DNA from 4 places in the Parageobacillus sp. NEAU-HV-2 genome. Region 2 is predicted to be linked to each of the others. Evidence: predicted binding sites of a transcription regulator. Region 2 holds the regulator's gene; each other region holds the start of a gene.
What was found. Region 2 encodes LexA, which represses DNA repair genes until DNA is damaged. Its sites were predicted from a motif close to CGAACATATGTTCG; they were not measured.

Region 1 (3,860 bases), on a different contig from region 2:
TCGCAAACGAAGCAGAAAAAAGCAGTGCCACCTATTAAATATTAATAATACTGTAAAGATTAGTTCAAATTCCCCATAGAAGTGTGTAAAATAAATATATAAAAATGCATTTGAATGGGGAGTATACATGGACGTCGAAACATTAAAGCAATGGTTTACTCTCGAAAACGTACTATCGATGTTAGAACAGTACCGCTCGTTCGGAGTGCTTCCAGGGATTGTGGCAACATTATTGGAATCATTTTTTCCCATCTTGCCTATGTTTGTATTTGTGATGGCCAATGCCGCCGCATTTGGTTTATGGAAAGGATTTCTTATTTCTTGGATCGGCGCCTGCCTTGGCTCGATTCTCGTTTTTTGGCTGACGAGGAAAATCGGACAGAAACGTTTTTTTCATTTTGTCAGCCGCCATCGGAAAGTTAGACAGTTTATGCATTGGATTGAAAGACATGGCTTTGGTCCTGTGTTTTTGTTATATTGCTTCCCCTTTACTCCATCAGCGTTGGTAAACATTGTCGCGGGATTGTCACGGATCAGCCGGCAGCAGTTTATTTTAGCGGTGTTATTGGGAAAAATGGTTATGATTTTTACAATTAGTTTTATCGGATATGACATTGTGGCGCTTGTGAAGCAGCCGCTGCGCACAGTCGCGATTGCAGTTGTCGTTATATTGTTATGGTATGCCGGAAAAAGGGTGGAAGCGAGATTTTCGCTTGCCGAGAAACAGCACAATGAGGGAGGCGCAGAATGACAGGTGATGGGAAAATGAAGAAAAACGAAAGACGGTGGCGCAATCTAGCTCTTTTTGTCGGGGTGCTTACGGTGATTTTCATTCGGTTTTTTTGCTTCACCAATTATATGGTGGAAGGAAAATCGATGATGCCAACATTACAGGAAGGAAATTTGCTCATTGTCAATAAGCTGAGTTATCAAATCGGACATATTCATCGGTTTGATGTCATTGTTTTTCATGCCAATAAAAAAGAAGATTACGTCAAACGCGTCATCGGACTTCCCGGCGATCAAATCGAATATAAAAACGATGTCCTCTACATTAACGGAAGAAAAATGAATGAGCCGTATTTACAGCCGTATAAGCAAAAATTGATTGGTGGAAAGCTGACAGGAGATTTTACGTTAGAGGAACTGACAGGAGAAAAAAGGGTGCCGGAAGGATGTATTTTTGTCCTTGGTGACAACCGGCTAAGCAGCTGGGACAGCCGCCATTTTGGGTTCGTGAAAATCAGTCAGGTAGTAGGGAAAGTAGATTTGCGCTACTGGCCTGTGCGGCAGTTCGCAGTCCAATTTTAAAAATGGAAAACATAAAAATCGCCAATGAATAGGCTGATTGTTTGGCAGGTTGTCTCGTCGTGTGTGCCGTTTGCAATATCATTTTCAAAGGTATTCAGCGATGCAAATTGCGCGTGGGATGCCTTTTTTCTTTCGCTGAATGGAAAATAAAATGTGTTGCGATAGCAGTGCTTTCTTTTTACACTGGTTATGTAGGAAGTGGAAAGGAAGCGCACTTTTTTCTTCCAAAATACGAACATATGTGCTAAAATGAAGGAAATAATGGAAAATGAAGGTGATATCCATGTCGCTTCGATTTCTGCTGGGAAGATCAGGAAGCGGAAAAACGGCAACGTGCTTAAATGAAATTCGCCGCAAATTACAAGAAGAGCCGAAAGGGAATCCGATTATTTATCTTGTCCCGGAACAAATGACGTTTCAATCCGAATACGCGTTAATACATACACCTGGGCTTGACGGAATGATCCGTGCGCAAGTATTTAGTTTTACGCGCCTGGCGTGGAGGGTTTTGCAGGAAACGGGTGGAATGAATCGATATCATATTAACGATGTCGGCATGCAGATGATGATCCGCAAAATTGTGGAACATCGCAAGCAGCAACTGCAATTATTTGGGCGCGCGGTGGATAAAACCGGTTTTATTCAGCAGCTTTACGACATGATTACAGAGTGTAAACGGTATTGCCTTACACCGCAGCAGCTCCGCCAACACGCGCAAGAGTTGGAGGAACATCTCAAAAAGCCCGCTGAAAAAGTGCTGGCGGATAAGTTAAACGATATATCGATGATTTATGAGGAACTGGAAAAAAGTTTAGCCAATCACTATATCGATTCGGAAGATTATTTGCGGCTGCTTGCGGAAAAAATTCCGCAATCGCGTTATTTACGCAACGCCGAAATTTATATCGACGGGTTTCATCAATTTACCCCGCAGGAGTATATGGTGCTTGAGCAGCTGCTGATTCATTGCCGGCGCGTCACCGTTTCATTGACGGTGGATGCGCCTTATGATGAAAGGCTGCCAAACGAATTGCATCTGTTTTATTTAACGGCAAAAACATACCATGACATTCGCGAAATCGCGCTGTTAAATGGGATTGCGATCGAAGATCCAGTAGTGCTGGGCGGAAATAGACGCCACCAAGAAGCAGCGCTCGCCCATCTTGAAGCGCATTATCATGATCGTCCTGCCGCTGTCTATTTGGAAAAGAGCGATGCGATTTGCGTGTATGAAGCGGCAAACCGCCGGGCAGAAATCGAGGCGATCGCTCGTGAAATCGTTCATCTTGTCCGCGACAAAGGTTACCGCTATCGTGATATCGCCGTCATCGTCCGCAATACGGAAGCGTATCGCGATTTCATCAAAACGATTTTTTCCGATTTTCATATTCCATATTTCATGGATGAAAAAGAACCTATGCACCATCATCCGCTCATTGAATTGTTGCGGGCGAGCATGGAAATTATGACGTCGCGATGGCGTTATGAAGCCGTGTTTCGCGCGATTAAGACCGATTTGCTGTTTCCGGTCGGCGAAGATGTAGCCGCGCTACGCGAAGCGATGGACAAGCTGGAAAATTACGTGCTCGCGTACGGCGTGAAAGGAGATAAATGGACGAACGGCGAACGTTGGACATACCGCCGCTATCAGGCGTTGGAAGGGTTGGCGATTCCGCAGACGGACGAAGAGAAGCAATATGAAGAAATGCTGAATCAATGGCGCGAAATGGTGACTACTCCACTTCTTCGGCTCGAGCGCCGCATGCGTCGAGCAAAAGACGGACGGGGTCTTTGCGAAGCGATTTATCTATTTTTAGAAGAATTGCAAATTCCTAAAAAGCTAGAGAACATGAGCAATGAAGCACAAGAGCAGGGAAAGCTTGTTGAGGCCAGACATCATGAACAAGTATGGAATGCGGTCATCGACTTGCTCAACCAGTATGCGGAAATGCTCGGAAATGAAACATTGCCTGTTACGGAGTTTGCAAAAATTATTGAAACGGGGCTCGACCGTCTTGAATTTGCGCTTGTCCCGCCGGCAATGGATCAAGTGATTATCGCGCAGCTAGACCGTTCGCGCCTCATCGATATAAAATGCGCATTTGTGATCGGAGTCAATGACGGGGTGATTCCGGCCAAAGCAAAAGAAGACGGGTTAATCGCCGAGGCGGAGCGGCAGCTATTGCATGAATTAGGTGCGCGAGTAGCTCCGGGGGGAAGAGAGCAATTATTTTATGAACCTTTTTTCATCTATTTAGCGTTAACGTGTCCAAGTGAACGTCTATATGTCACTTATCCGCTTGCCAATGAAGAAGGAAAAGCACTGCCTCCTTCGATCGTCATCAAGCATTTGGCTGATTTATTTCCGAATTTGCAAAAACGTGTATGCGGAAACGATCCGCTTGATGCGGCGCTTACGGAACAAGCATCGTTTGTGACCGCACCAGGCGCGACACAAACTTATCTCGTCGCACAGCTTCAGGCATGGAAGCGCAATTATTCCATTGCCCCGCTATGGTGGGACGTATACAACTTTTTCATCAGCGACC
Region 2 (3,860 bases):
TTCCTTTAATTTTTTTGGCGTGACATCATTGCCGTTGGGATCGATGACCGTTACAGAATGTAACATATCCTCCATCGCTTTACGAAACACTTGGATGTATTCGCGGCGAAGCTGCTGCTGTTCCAGCGCTTCATCCGCCGTCAAACCGGCCGTTTTTGCCTTTTTCGCCAATTCATTAATTCGTGCCATTTTTTGTTTCGATAACATGACTGCCTCCACCTATTTTTCCTATTGTTGTTATGATCCCATCTTATAGGACAAAACGAAAAATTGCAAAGGTCCTGCTTTTTCATCCCGCACGCCTGCACTATACGGCAAAATTAGAAAAATGATAGCCACAGCTGCGCCCAGCAACAAAGCAGCTATCTTTCATGTCGCGAAGCATGCGCATCGACATATTCCCGATAGCGGCGGTGAACGGTCGCTTTCGAAACATCGTAGCCAAACCCGCGCAATGTCGCAGCAATTTCCGCAAACGTTAAACCGTTATGGCGTAAGCGGACGATTTCTTCGACCGGGAGCTCTATTCGTTCCCGGCCGGCGTTTTCCCCCATATGTTTTAAATTTCGTTCGGGACGGTAGCCTTGCTCCACCGCCCGCTTCATCCCGCGCTTAATTTTTAAATTATGTATTTTCCGTTGATATTCTTCGACAATGCTAATAATGCTCAGCACCATTTCATCCGCTTCCGACAGCTGCATTTCACCGTTATGGGCGATGGTATATATTTTTGCTCCTTCTTTTTGGATGCAATGAAGCAGGGCAATTCGCGCATGGCCACGCCCCAGCCTAGTTTCATCTTGAACTAAAAGCGCGTCAATCTCTTGTTCTTTTAATGCCGAAAGCAGCTCAAACACGCCGTCTCTGTCCACTTCATAACCGCTCGCCTGCTCCATAATCACTTTCACTACTTCAAAGCCGTGCTTCTTCGCAAGCTGCTCAAGCTCTTCCTTCTGCCGTTCGAGCGACGTTTCCTGCTCTTCTTTTTCGGTGCTGACACGGCAATATATAATCGCTTTCATGCGATACCATCCTCTTTCATGTTATTGGTTGACAGCCAGCTGTCTATCTTCCTTTGATTTTAACACAGGAATGACAATTTTTTCACCGGCAACAATTCGCTGGCCGGATAGGTGGTTAACGTCGACGACCCAGTTGATGAATTCCTCCGTGGAAAGCCGATGCTGATCTTCATATTCTTTCGCTAGCTTCCAAAGCGTATCTCCGGAAACAACGGTGATTTCCATATATTGATCTTTTTTCACCGGTTTGTTTGCGTAAAACAACGCCCCGATCACCATAAACAGCAACGAAGAAAAGATGAGATAATGCACCATCATTCGTTTCATATTCCCCACCTCTTAAGAATGTTTGTTCGGTTTTGTCCTCATTATAATAAAGAACATTTGTTTGTGTCAATACAAATTTCGAACTTATGTTTGTTTTTTTTGCGACTGCATGCTATAATGTAGACAAATGGTATGGTAAGAGGTGTATAGGATGACAAAACTATCAAAGCGGCAGCAGCAAATTTTAGATTTCATTAAAAAAGAGGTAAAAACAAAAGGATATCCTCCTTCAGTCCGGGAAATTGGCGAAGCGGTCGGACTTGCTTCAAGCTCTACCGTGCATGGGCATCTAGCGCGGCTCGAAAGCAAAGGATACATTCGCCGCGACCCAACCAAACCGCGTGCGATTGAAATTTTGGATGCCGATTTTACCGCGTCGCAGGAAAAAGAAGATGTCGTCTCCGTGCCGATGATCGGGAAAGTGACGGCCGGACAGCCAATTACCGCGATTGAAAACATCGAAGATTATTTTCCGCTGCCAAAACGGCTCGTTTCCGAAGAAGATCAAGTTTTTATGCTGGAAGTGATGGGCGACAGCATGATTGAGGCAGGGATTTTGGATGGCGATTACGTGATTGTGCGTCAGCAGTCTTCCGCTGATAATGGGGATATCGTCGTGGCGATGACCGAGGACAATGAGGCCACTGTCAAGCGCTTTTTTAAAGAAAAAGACCATATTCGCCTGCAGCCGGAAAATTCGAATTTAGAGCCGATTATCGTCCGCAATTGCACCATTCTCGGCAAAGTGATCGGCGTCTATCGCATTATCCATTAAAATAGAAAATGAAGCAAGATCGGGAGCTCTTCTTGATCGCATGATAAAAAGGCTGTCTCGTTCGCATGAGACAGCCTTTTTGTTTTTAATAGAGTTCCATATATTGATCGCGTTCCCACTGATGGACCGTGGTGCGGAACATATCCCATTCAATTTCTTTCGCTTCGACGAAATGTTCGAATAAATGTTTTCCGAGCGCTTGTACAATGACTTCATCCGCCTTTAAGTTTTCGAGCGCTTCCGCCAATGTCGCTGGCAAGTCGACAATTCCTTCCTCTAAGCGCTCTTCTTTCGTCATGACATAAATGTTGCGGTCAACCGGAGCCGGTGGAGTCAGCTTGTTTTTGATTCCATCTAATCCCGCCGCTAATAATACAGCCATCGCCAAATACGGATTGGCTGATGGGTCGACGCTGCGCACCTCAATGCGCGTGCTCATGCCGCGGGAAGCTGGGATGCGGATGAGCGGGCTGCGGTTGCGGGCGGACCAGGCTACATAACATGGCGCTTCATAGCCGGGAACGAGACGTTTGTAGGAGTTGACAGTCGGATTCGTTACCGCCGTAAAGTTTGGTGCGTGTTTCAGCACGCCGGCAATAAATTGCAACGCCGTTTCGCTTAATTGCAAATCTGCATTTGGATCAAAAAACGCATTTTCATTATTTCTAAACAATGATAAATTGCAATGCATTCCAGACCCGTTAATGCCGAAGATCGGTTTTGGCATAAATGTGGCGTGAAGGCCATGCTTGCGGGCGATCGTTTTGACGACGAGCTTAAATGTTTGGATGTCGTCGCACGCTTTCACCGCATCTGCGTATTTAAAATCAATTTCATGCTGGCCAGGCGCCACTTCATGATGGGAAGCTTCAATTTCAAATCCCATTTCCTCAAGCTCAAGCACGATATCGCGACGGCAGTTTTCCCCTAAGTCTGTCGGCGCCAAGTCGAAATAGCCACCTTGGTCATTTAATTCCAATGTAGGGTGTCCTTTTTCATCTAATTTAAATAGGAAAAACTCCGGTTCCGCGCCCAAGTTGAACGAAGTAAAGCCGAGCGCTTCCATTTCTTTTAAAATCCGCTTCAAGTTATAGCGCGGACAACCTTCAAACGGCGTGCCGTCCGGATTATAAATGTCGCAAATAAAGCGGGCTACTTTTCCTTTTTCCGCTGTCCATGGGAAAATAACAAACGTATCTAAATCAGGGTATAAATACATATCGGATTCTTCGATGCGGACAAATCCTTCAATCGACGAACCGTCAAACATCATTTTGTTGTCTAATGCTTTCTCTAGCTGGCTGATTGGAATTTCGACGTTTTTAATCGTGCCAAGAATATCGGTAAATTGCAGACGGATATACTTGACGTTTTCTTCTTTGACGATGCGCATGATGTCTTCTCTTGTGTACTTTGCCATTTTGAAACTCCTCCCCGGCTCCCAAGTTTTATTGAACGATCATTAATGAAAGAAGCGAGCGAGATCCCCTTGGCGAAGTGATGCACGTTGGAAACGCCCCGCCTGCAGCAACTCCGTTCGCAAAATTTCACGCAGCTCCTCGTCAGATAGCTTTTGTTTCACGACTTTTTCCACTTTTTCTGGCTGCTCTTTGCGATCGGCCTGCCGCGCCGCAAAAATTTGCTTAATGCCGGCCAAGTTGACTCCTTGATCAATCAAATCTTTGATTTCGAGAAGGCGATCGATATCATTGAGGGAAAACAAGCGGCGGTTTCCC
Region 3 (3,860 bases), on a different contig from region 2:
TTTTTGGCGATACGCCAAGACGTGCGGCGACGCTGCTTGTTTTTAATTCCATTTTCACGATTCCTCCTTTTTCATCTTGTTTTATATTTTTTCCATCGCAAAACAAATTCCTTTCTCCTTGACAAAACTAGTGTCGATTCGGCAAAGAAAGTGGTTATGCGGAAGAATCCGTCAGTGGTCGGCAAAAGATATGAAAAAAATATGCATGCCAGCATAGGATTTATCTAGGCGATTTGGTAGAATAGTAGATAAAAGAATCGCGAACATAGCGAGGTGATGGCGGTATGTCGGTATGGGCATGGGAGGCGCTCCGCGGCATTGGGCGTCTATTGATGCAGCCGTTGTTTTACTACGGGATCGCGCTGGCGCTTGTTGTCGGATGGCGTCGAGTAAAGCGGGAAAGAAGCCATTTTCATATTCGCGTCTATGACATGTTTCAAGAAAGCAAATTTTTTTGGCGAAACGGCCTTGTCGCCGGAGCGGTGTTGTCGCTGGTAACAGTGATGGCCGGCATGGCGGTTCCGCGTGACACGATTTTGCTCATTACGCTTGTGACGATCATCATTGGCTTGACGATGCAAATGCGGCTGCTTTCCCCAGCGTATACGATCGGGATTTCCTTCTTCATCATCAGCCTGTTTAGCCATCATTCCACTTTACAGCGGTTTTTTCCGGAGCTAGGCCGGACAAATATGGCGGCGCTTGTGATTTTGCTTGCGTTATTGCTGCTGGTAGAGGCATGGCTTATTTTACGCGACGGCGCGGCGGAAACTTCGCCGCAGCTGTCGAAAAGCAAGCGCGGGTTGACGGTTGGCGAACATTGGTCCCAGCGGCTTTGGTTTGTTCCGGTGCTGCTGCCGGTGACGGGAGAGCTTCCGTCTCCGCTTTCCTGGTGGCCGTTGTTTCCGGCAGGAGATGATGCTTATTCATTGATGCTTGTTCCGTTTTTGCTCGGATTTTCCCAACGCATGCAAGGGATGCTGCCGCATGTGTCGGTGCGCCTAACCGGGCAGAGAGTGCTGCTTTTGGCCGTCGTTGTTAGTGCATTGGCCGTCGTTAGCTACTGGTATGTGCCGCTGGCGGTTGTAGCCGTTGCGCTCGCCTTCTTTGGCAGGGAATGGCTGGCGTTTTTCCAGCACCACCAAGACCGCTCGCAGCCTCCTTATTTTGCGAAACGGGAACAAGGGCTTGTCATTTTAGGGATTCTTCCGCACTCGAAGGCCGAAAAAATGGCGCTGCAAATCGGTGAGGTGATTGTGAAAGTAAACGGAATACCGGTAAAAACAGAAACCGAGTTTTACGAAGCGTTGCAACGAAACCGAGCATTTTGTAAATTAGAAGTAGTCGATGAAGAGGGAGAAGTTCGCTTCGTCCAAGGAGCGCTATATGAGGATGAACATCATGAGCTTGGCTTGCTGTTTGTGAAAGAACGAGAAAATTGGGCATCGGAAGCCGTCTAAATAAGGGGTTTTTCATATGTGGTTTATTGTGGCGTTAATCGTACCATGTTTGCTCGTCCTATTATTCACCCGTGTGACGTACAACCATTATGTTGGAACATTATTGACCGTCGCATTGCTCGTTGCCTCCTATTTTAAAGGATATACGGATGAGCTGCATGAAATTTTAGCCGATATTGTTTCGACGACAGTTGGCTTTTTATACGCAGAGAAAATGGTTAAGCGGTTAAAGAAATAAGAGAGGAGATGGCGAATGGCGTAAGTGCTGTTCGCCATTTTCTGTTGGAAACGGTTTGTTTTTTTGGAACGAATATAAGTTCGCATTTTTTATGCATCTTTTTTAGCAATGTGTTACAATAAAAATTAAGATGAAAGAAACAGGAGGTCAAGTCGGTGGAAGACCGTTTTGAGTTAGTGTCGGCGTATAAGCCGCAAGGAGATCAGCCGCAGGCGATTGCCAAATTAGTTGAGGGAATTCGCAACGGCGTCAAACATCAAACACTATTAGGTGCAACGGGGACAGGAAAGACGTTTACGATTTCGAACGTGATTAAAGAGGTAAACAAGCCGACGCTTGTGATTGCCCATAATAAAACACTGGCAGGGCAGCTGTACAGCGAGCTAAAGGAGTTTTTCCCAAACAACGCTGTGGAATATTTTGTCAGCTATTATGACTATTATCAACCGGAAGCGTATGTGCCGCAGACGGATACGTATATTGAAAAGGATGCTAAAATTAATGATGAAATTGATAAATTGCGGCACTCGGCCACATCGGCGCTGTTTGAGCGGCGCGACGTCATTATTGTCGCCAGCGTGTCATGCATTTACGGCTTAGGGTCGCCGGAAGAATACCGCGAGCTTGTCGTATCGCTGCGCGTCGGCATGGAAATCGAGCGAAACGCTTTGCTGCGCCGCCTAGTCGACATCCAATATGAGCGAAACGACATTGACTTTCAGCGCGGAACGTTCCGCGTTCGCGGCGATGTTGTCGAGATTTTCCCAGCTTCACGGGACGAGCATTGCATCCGTGTCGAGTTTTTTGGCGATGAAATTGACCGCATTCGCGAGGTGGATGCCCTAACAGGCGAAGTGCTCGCCGAGAGAGAGCATGTCGCGATTTTTCCGGCATCCCACTTCGTCACGCGGGAAGAAAAAATGCGCATTGCCATTGAAAATATTGAAAAAGAGTTAGAAGAGCGGCTGCGCGAATTAAGAGAACAAGGGAAACTGCTCGAAGCGCAGCGGCTCGAGCAGCGGACGCGCTATGATTTAGAAATGATGCGGGAAATGGGCTTTTGTTCAGGAATTGAAAACTACTCCCGCCATTTGGCGCTCCGTCCGCCAGGTTCGACGCCGTATACGTTGCTCGATTACTTTCCTGACGATTTTTTGATTATCATTGATGAGTCGCATGTGACCTTGCCGCAAATCCGCGGCATGTATAACGGGGACCGGGCGCGCAAGCAAGTGCTTGTCGATCACGGCTTCCGTCTGCCGTCTGCGCTCGATAACCGCCCGTTAACGTTTGAGGAGTTTGAACAAAAAATCAATCAAATTATTTATGTTTCCGCCACTCCTGGTCCGTATGAGCTCGAACATTGCCCGGAAGTTGTCGAGCAAATTATTCGTCCGACCGGGCTGTTGGATCCGACGATTGACGTCCGCCCGATTGAAGGGCAAATTGACGATTTAATTGGGGAAATTCAGGAGCGTATCAAGCGCAATGAACGCACGCTCGTGACGACGCTGACGAAAAAAATGGCTGAAGATTTAACGGATTACTTGAAAGAAGTCGGCATTAAAGTGGCGTATTTGCATTCGGAAATTAAAACGCTCGAGCGCATTGAAATCATTCGCGATTTGCGGCTCGGCAAATATGATGTGCTCGTTGGGATTAACTTGCTGCGCGAAGGGCTAGATATTCCGGAAGTATCGCTTGTCGCCATTTTGGATGCGGATAAAGAAGGCTTTTTGCGTTCCGAACGTTCGCTGATCCAAACGATTGGCCGCGCGGCAAGAAATGCGAATGGCCATGTCATTATGTACGCCGATACGATTACGAAATCGATGGAAATTGCGATTAATGAAACAAAACGGCGCCGTGCGATTCAAGAGGCGTATAACCGTGAGCACGGCATCGTGCCGCAGACGGTAAAGAAAGAAATTCGCGATGTCATCCGCGCGACGTACGCTGCGGAAGAAAAAGAAACATACGACACGAAACCGTCTTACAGCAAGATGACAAAGAAAGAACGGGAAAAGCTGATTGCCGATTTGGAAAAAGAAATGAAAGAAGCAGCCAAAGTGTTGGATTTCGAACGGGCTGCCCAACTGCGCGACATTATTTTCGAGTTAAAAGCGGAAGGATGATTATCAGTCTATGGCAACCGATAAAAT
Region 4 (3,860 bases), on a different contig from region 2:
TTTAAGTGCTTCCTCAATGATCGAATTGATGTATGACTCTTCCAATTCGTCTTCTTTTGGAATCGGATTGGCAATAATCAGCCCGCCGTTCAGGCCAAGTTCCCATTTTGTTGCGATTAATTTCGCAATTTCTTCTGGTGTATCGATACGGTAATTCACTTTGAACGGACTTGTGCTCGAATAAAAGGCTGGCAATATGTCCGTACCGTAGCCGATAACAGGAACGCCGTTTGTTTCAAGATATTCCAGCGTCAATCCCAGGTCTAAAATCGATTTGGCTCCGGCACATACAACAGCCACATTCGTGTGTGCCAGTTCCTGCAAGTCCGCGGAAATGTCCATCGTTCGCTCGGCGCCGCGGTGAACACCGCCGATTCCGCCGGTGGCAAACACTTTAATGCCGGCCATATTCGCGCAAATCATGGTCGCCGCTACCGTTGTCGCTCCGTGTTTTTTCATGGCAATGACATATGGCAAATCTCTCCGGCTTACCTTTTCAATCTCTTTGCTTGTCCCTAAAAATTCTAGTTCCTCTTCATTCACACCGATTTTAATCTTTCCATCCAAGATGGCGATCGTCGCAGGAACAGCGCCGTTTTCGCGGATGAGCTGCTCCACTTCCTTTGCCGTCTCTACATTTTGCGGATACGGCATACCGTGGGAAATGATCGTCGATTCCAAAGCCACGACCGGTTTATTTTCTTTCATTGCTTTTGCGACTTCTTCCGAGAAAACAAGTACGTCTTTTAGGTTCATCAATTAAACCTCCCGAGAAAAATATTGCGCGTATGTTTGCTTTAATAGCTGTTCATTCAAGTTGGAACAAACGGTTTCTTTCGTTTGCAGTGTAATGATGGAGCAGCACATTCCCAGCTGGCATGCCGTGACAAGCGGTTTCCCGTTATGGATGCCGTATAAAAAGCCGGAAATAAACGCATCGCCCGCACCCGTTACGTCGATGACTTCTATTTTCGGAGCAGGAAGCGCTCCATGCTCCCCTTTTTTGTTTTTGAATATAATTCCCTTTTCCCCTTGCGTGATAATGACATGATCAACGCCGCGCTCTAATATTTTTTCGCACGCCGCTTCTACATTCCCATCTTCCACTCCCGCCAGCGCCAGCGCTTCATCCTGATTGGCAATCAGCCATGTGACGCCATTCAAATCAAAAGGCAGTTTTTTGACCTTGATGGCGGATACCGGTGCAACGCAGAGGGGAATGTTTTCTTGGCGGCAGCGTTCAATGACCACCTTCAGCACCTCGCTGGGAAAATTCGTATCCAAAAGCACCATGGAGGCAGAAGAAATATGGCTCCAGCGCTTTTGGATAAAATCCGAAGTAACGTGGTCATAAATCGCCATATCCGCTAGCGCGATCACCATTTCGCCTTTTTCATCCAATACAGCCGTGTATGTACCCGTGTTCGCCTTGTCCAGCTTTGCCGTCTGGCTCATATCAACGTAAGCGCTGGTTGTCTCAAGAAGCCATTGCCCTTCTTGATCGTCTCCTATGACGGTGAAAAGAGAAACGGAATGGCCAAGCCGCCCAAGGTTTTCCGCAATATTGCGCGCTACTCCGCCACATGTTTGCGTTACCGTGACAGGATTAGAAGTGCCTAGCTGAAGCGCCGATAGGCATTGGGCTTTCCGGTCAACGTTCACCCCGCCAATGCACACGATTCTTGACGGTTCCGGCAGCACATACGCTCGGCCGATAATTTTTCCTTGTTTCGTTAATGAGGAAATGTAGCCCGCCACTGCCGATCGCGAAAGCTTCAGCTGCTTTGCCAGCTCGTTTTGTGTAATAAATGGGTTTTTGCGGATTAATTCTAATATGAGTTTTTCTTTCTCATTCACGTGCATGCACCTCAGCACAGTAAACAAACATTTGTTTATATATTAAACATTTGTATAAAAATTGTCAACCGAAACCGTTTTACAGCTTTCCGCTGATATAGTGGGAAGTGTAATGTAAAAAGGGTTTTCTTTGACTTTGTGTAATTTATTAATAAGACATATTAGTGTTTTATCCAGATATTTGAACTGAAGGGGATACTGGATGGATAATGGCGTTATTGCTGCTATTGTCTGTAGTTTTATGGGGGCATTTGTTTGTGTTATAGCTGCTGTAAAAATAAGAAAAAAGAAAAAAAGCTAGGACATATTAGAAATTTTGAAGTGACATTTCATATAAAAAAAGCGTGTCAAAACTGTTGTCAGTTTGCACGCTATTTTTTATGTAAAATTGACTTTTGCGCCTCAAAACAGAACCGTTTTCTCCTTCACCGCTATCATTCGAATCCGTTTATAATCGGCAATCCATACGCCATCTTTCCATAAGTATGCTTTTAATCGTTGTTTTATTTGCTGATAAACCAGGTCTTTTTCAGACGATTCCAACCCAGCAAAAAAGGCACCAGCAAAGCCGTCGAGCCAGTGATCTAATCCTTGATCTCCATCAGGCAAAGGAGTAGGGCGATCAAAATGACTAGCATACATGACACGAAAACCATACTTTTCGAGCAAACTGCTATATTCCCCAATGCTCGGAAAATACCACGGATTTTTTTCTTTTGCATCAATGCCATAGTTTGTTAACAAAACTTCTTCTATTGCTTTTACAATAGCGTCCACGTTTCCTTTTCCGCCAAATTCAGCGACCAACCGGCCGCCCTCGCGCAAGGCAAGAGCCATCGATTGTACAACACTTTCAGCCTGCTTCATCCAATGCAATGCCGCATTAGAGAAAATAGCGTCATAGTGTTCTTGGGTTCGAAACGTTTCACCCCTATCAACAAGAAAGGAAATATACGGATATTTTTTACGAGCTTTTTCAATCATATGTGAAGACGCATCTATCCCGACAACTCCAGCTCCTAGCTTTGCAATTTCATTGGTAAGCTCCCCTGTCCCGCAGCCTAAATCGAGAATTTTTTCTCCTTGTTTCGGGCCTAACATCTCTACCAAACTTTTCCCTAACTCAGACACAAATGATAATTTTTCGTCATATACATCAGCATTCCATACATTTGAAGAAACCAAGTTTTCTCCTCCTAACTTTATTATGCTAATACTTCACTCTCTGCTCCGACAATCCGACATTGTCAGCCTTTCCATTGCACACCTCTTTCTACTTATGTTAAATAAAAATTTTGCAAGTTTTTCTTTTCTAACGCGCTATATCAGATTGTCATATGTCTGGTGAAAAAAGAAAAGCCGACATCTTTGTTGCCGGCTTCTCTTTGCTGATTAATCGAATGTAATTTGTTTTACTTTTTCCGCGTCTAAGCGCTTGATGACTTCGACAAGCAGCTTCACCGTATTTTCATAGTCATCGCGGTGAAGGATGGCAGCATGCGAATGGATGTAGCGCGTTGGAATCGCGATCGTCAGCGACGGCACGCCGCTTGCCGTTAAATGAATCGCGCCGGCGTCGGTGCCGCCACCTGGCATTGCATCAAAATGATACGGAATGTTGAGTTCTTCGGCAACATCGATGACAAATTCGCGCAAACCGCGATGCGACACCATTGTTGCGTCGTATAAGACGATATGCGGCCCAGCGCCAAGCTTGCCCATCGCTTCTTTTTCGGAAACTCCCGGCGTATCGCCGGCAACGCCGACATCAACAGCAAACGCGATATCCGGCTGGATGAAATGCGCTGCCGTTCTCGCTCCGCGCAAACCGACTTCTTCTTGAACCGTGCCGACACCATAGACAACGTTCGGGTGATCGACATCTTTTAATTGCTTTAACACCTCGATCGCAATCGCGCAGCCGATGCGGTTGTCCCATGCTTTCGCAAGCAGCATTTTTTCGTTATTCAACACGGTAAATTCAAAATACGGAACGATCGAGT

Region 1: the regulator LexA is predicted to act here: its motif matches at 1,544-1,557, upstream of addB (helicase-exonuclease AddAB subunit AddB).
Region 3: the regulator LexA is predicted to act here: its motif matches at 1,768-1,781, upstream of uvrB (excinuclease ABC subunit UvrB).
Region 4: the regulator LexA is predicted to act here: its motif matches at 1,882-1,895, upstream of AC1WMD_RS04320 (carbohydrate kinase).

Annotation. Positions count from the first base shown of each region.
Region 1 covers NZ_JBXUJJ010000001.1:145,091-148,950, forward strand. The annotation lists gene AC1WMD_RS00880 (TVP38/TMEM64 family protein) at 128-751, shown strand; gene lepB (signal peptidase I) at 766-1,311, shown strand; gene addB (helicase-exonuclease AddAB subunit AddB) at 1,595-3,860, shown strand, end outside.
Region 2 covers NZ_JBXUJJ010000009.1:28,575-32,434, reverse strand. The annotation lists gene AC1WMD_RS14315 (DUF896 domain-containing protein) at 1-207, opposite strand, end outside; gene AC1WMD_RS14310 (YneB family resolvase-like protein) at 363-1,022, opposite strand; gene yneA (cell division suppressor protein YneA) at 1,044-1,349, opposite strand; gene lexA (transcriptional repressor LexA) at 1,501-2,124, shown strand; gene glnA (type I glutamate--ammonia ligase) at 2,210-3,544, opposite strand; gene AC1WMD_RS14290 (MerR family transcriptional regulator) at 3,587-3,860, opposite strand, start outside.
Region 3 covers NZ_JBXUJJ010000005.1:78,379-82,238, forward strand. The annotation lists gene AC1WMD_RS09990 (MerR family transcriptional regulator) at 1-52, opposite strand, end outside; gene AC1WMD_RS09995 (PDZ domain-containing protein) at 285-1,460, shown strand; gene AC1WMD_RS10000 (CsbA family protein) at 1,477-1,698, shown strand; gene uvrB (excinuclease ABC subunit UvrB) at 1,854-3,833, shown strand; gene uvrA (excinuclease ABC subunit UvrA) at 3,844-3,860, shown strand, end outside.
Region 4 covers NZ_JBXUJJ010000002.1:161,233-165,092, reverse strand. The annotation lists gene AC1WMD_RS04325 (pseudouridine-5'-phosphate glycosidase) at 1-756, opposite strand, end outside; gene AC1WMD_RS04320 (carbohydrate kinase) at 760-1,863, opposite strand; gene AC1WMD_RS04315 (class I SAM-dependent methyltransferase) at 2,260-3,042, opposite strand; gene AC1WMD_RS04310 (M42 family metallopeptidase) at 3,250-3,860, opposite strand, start outside.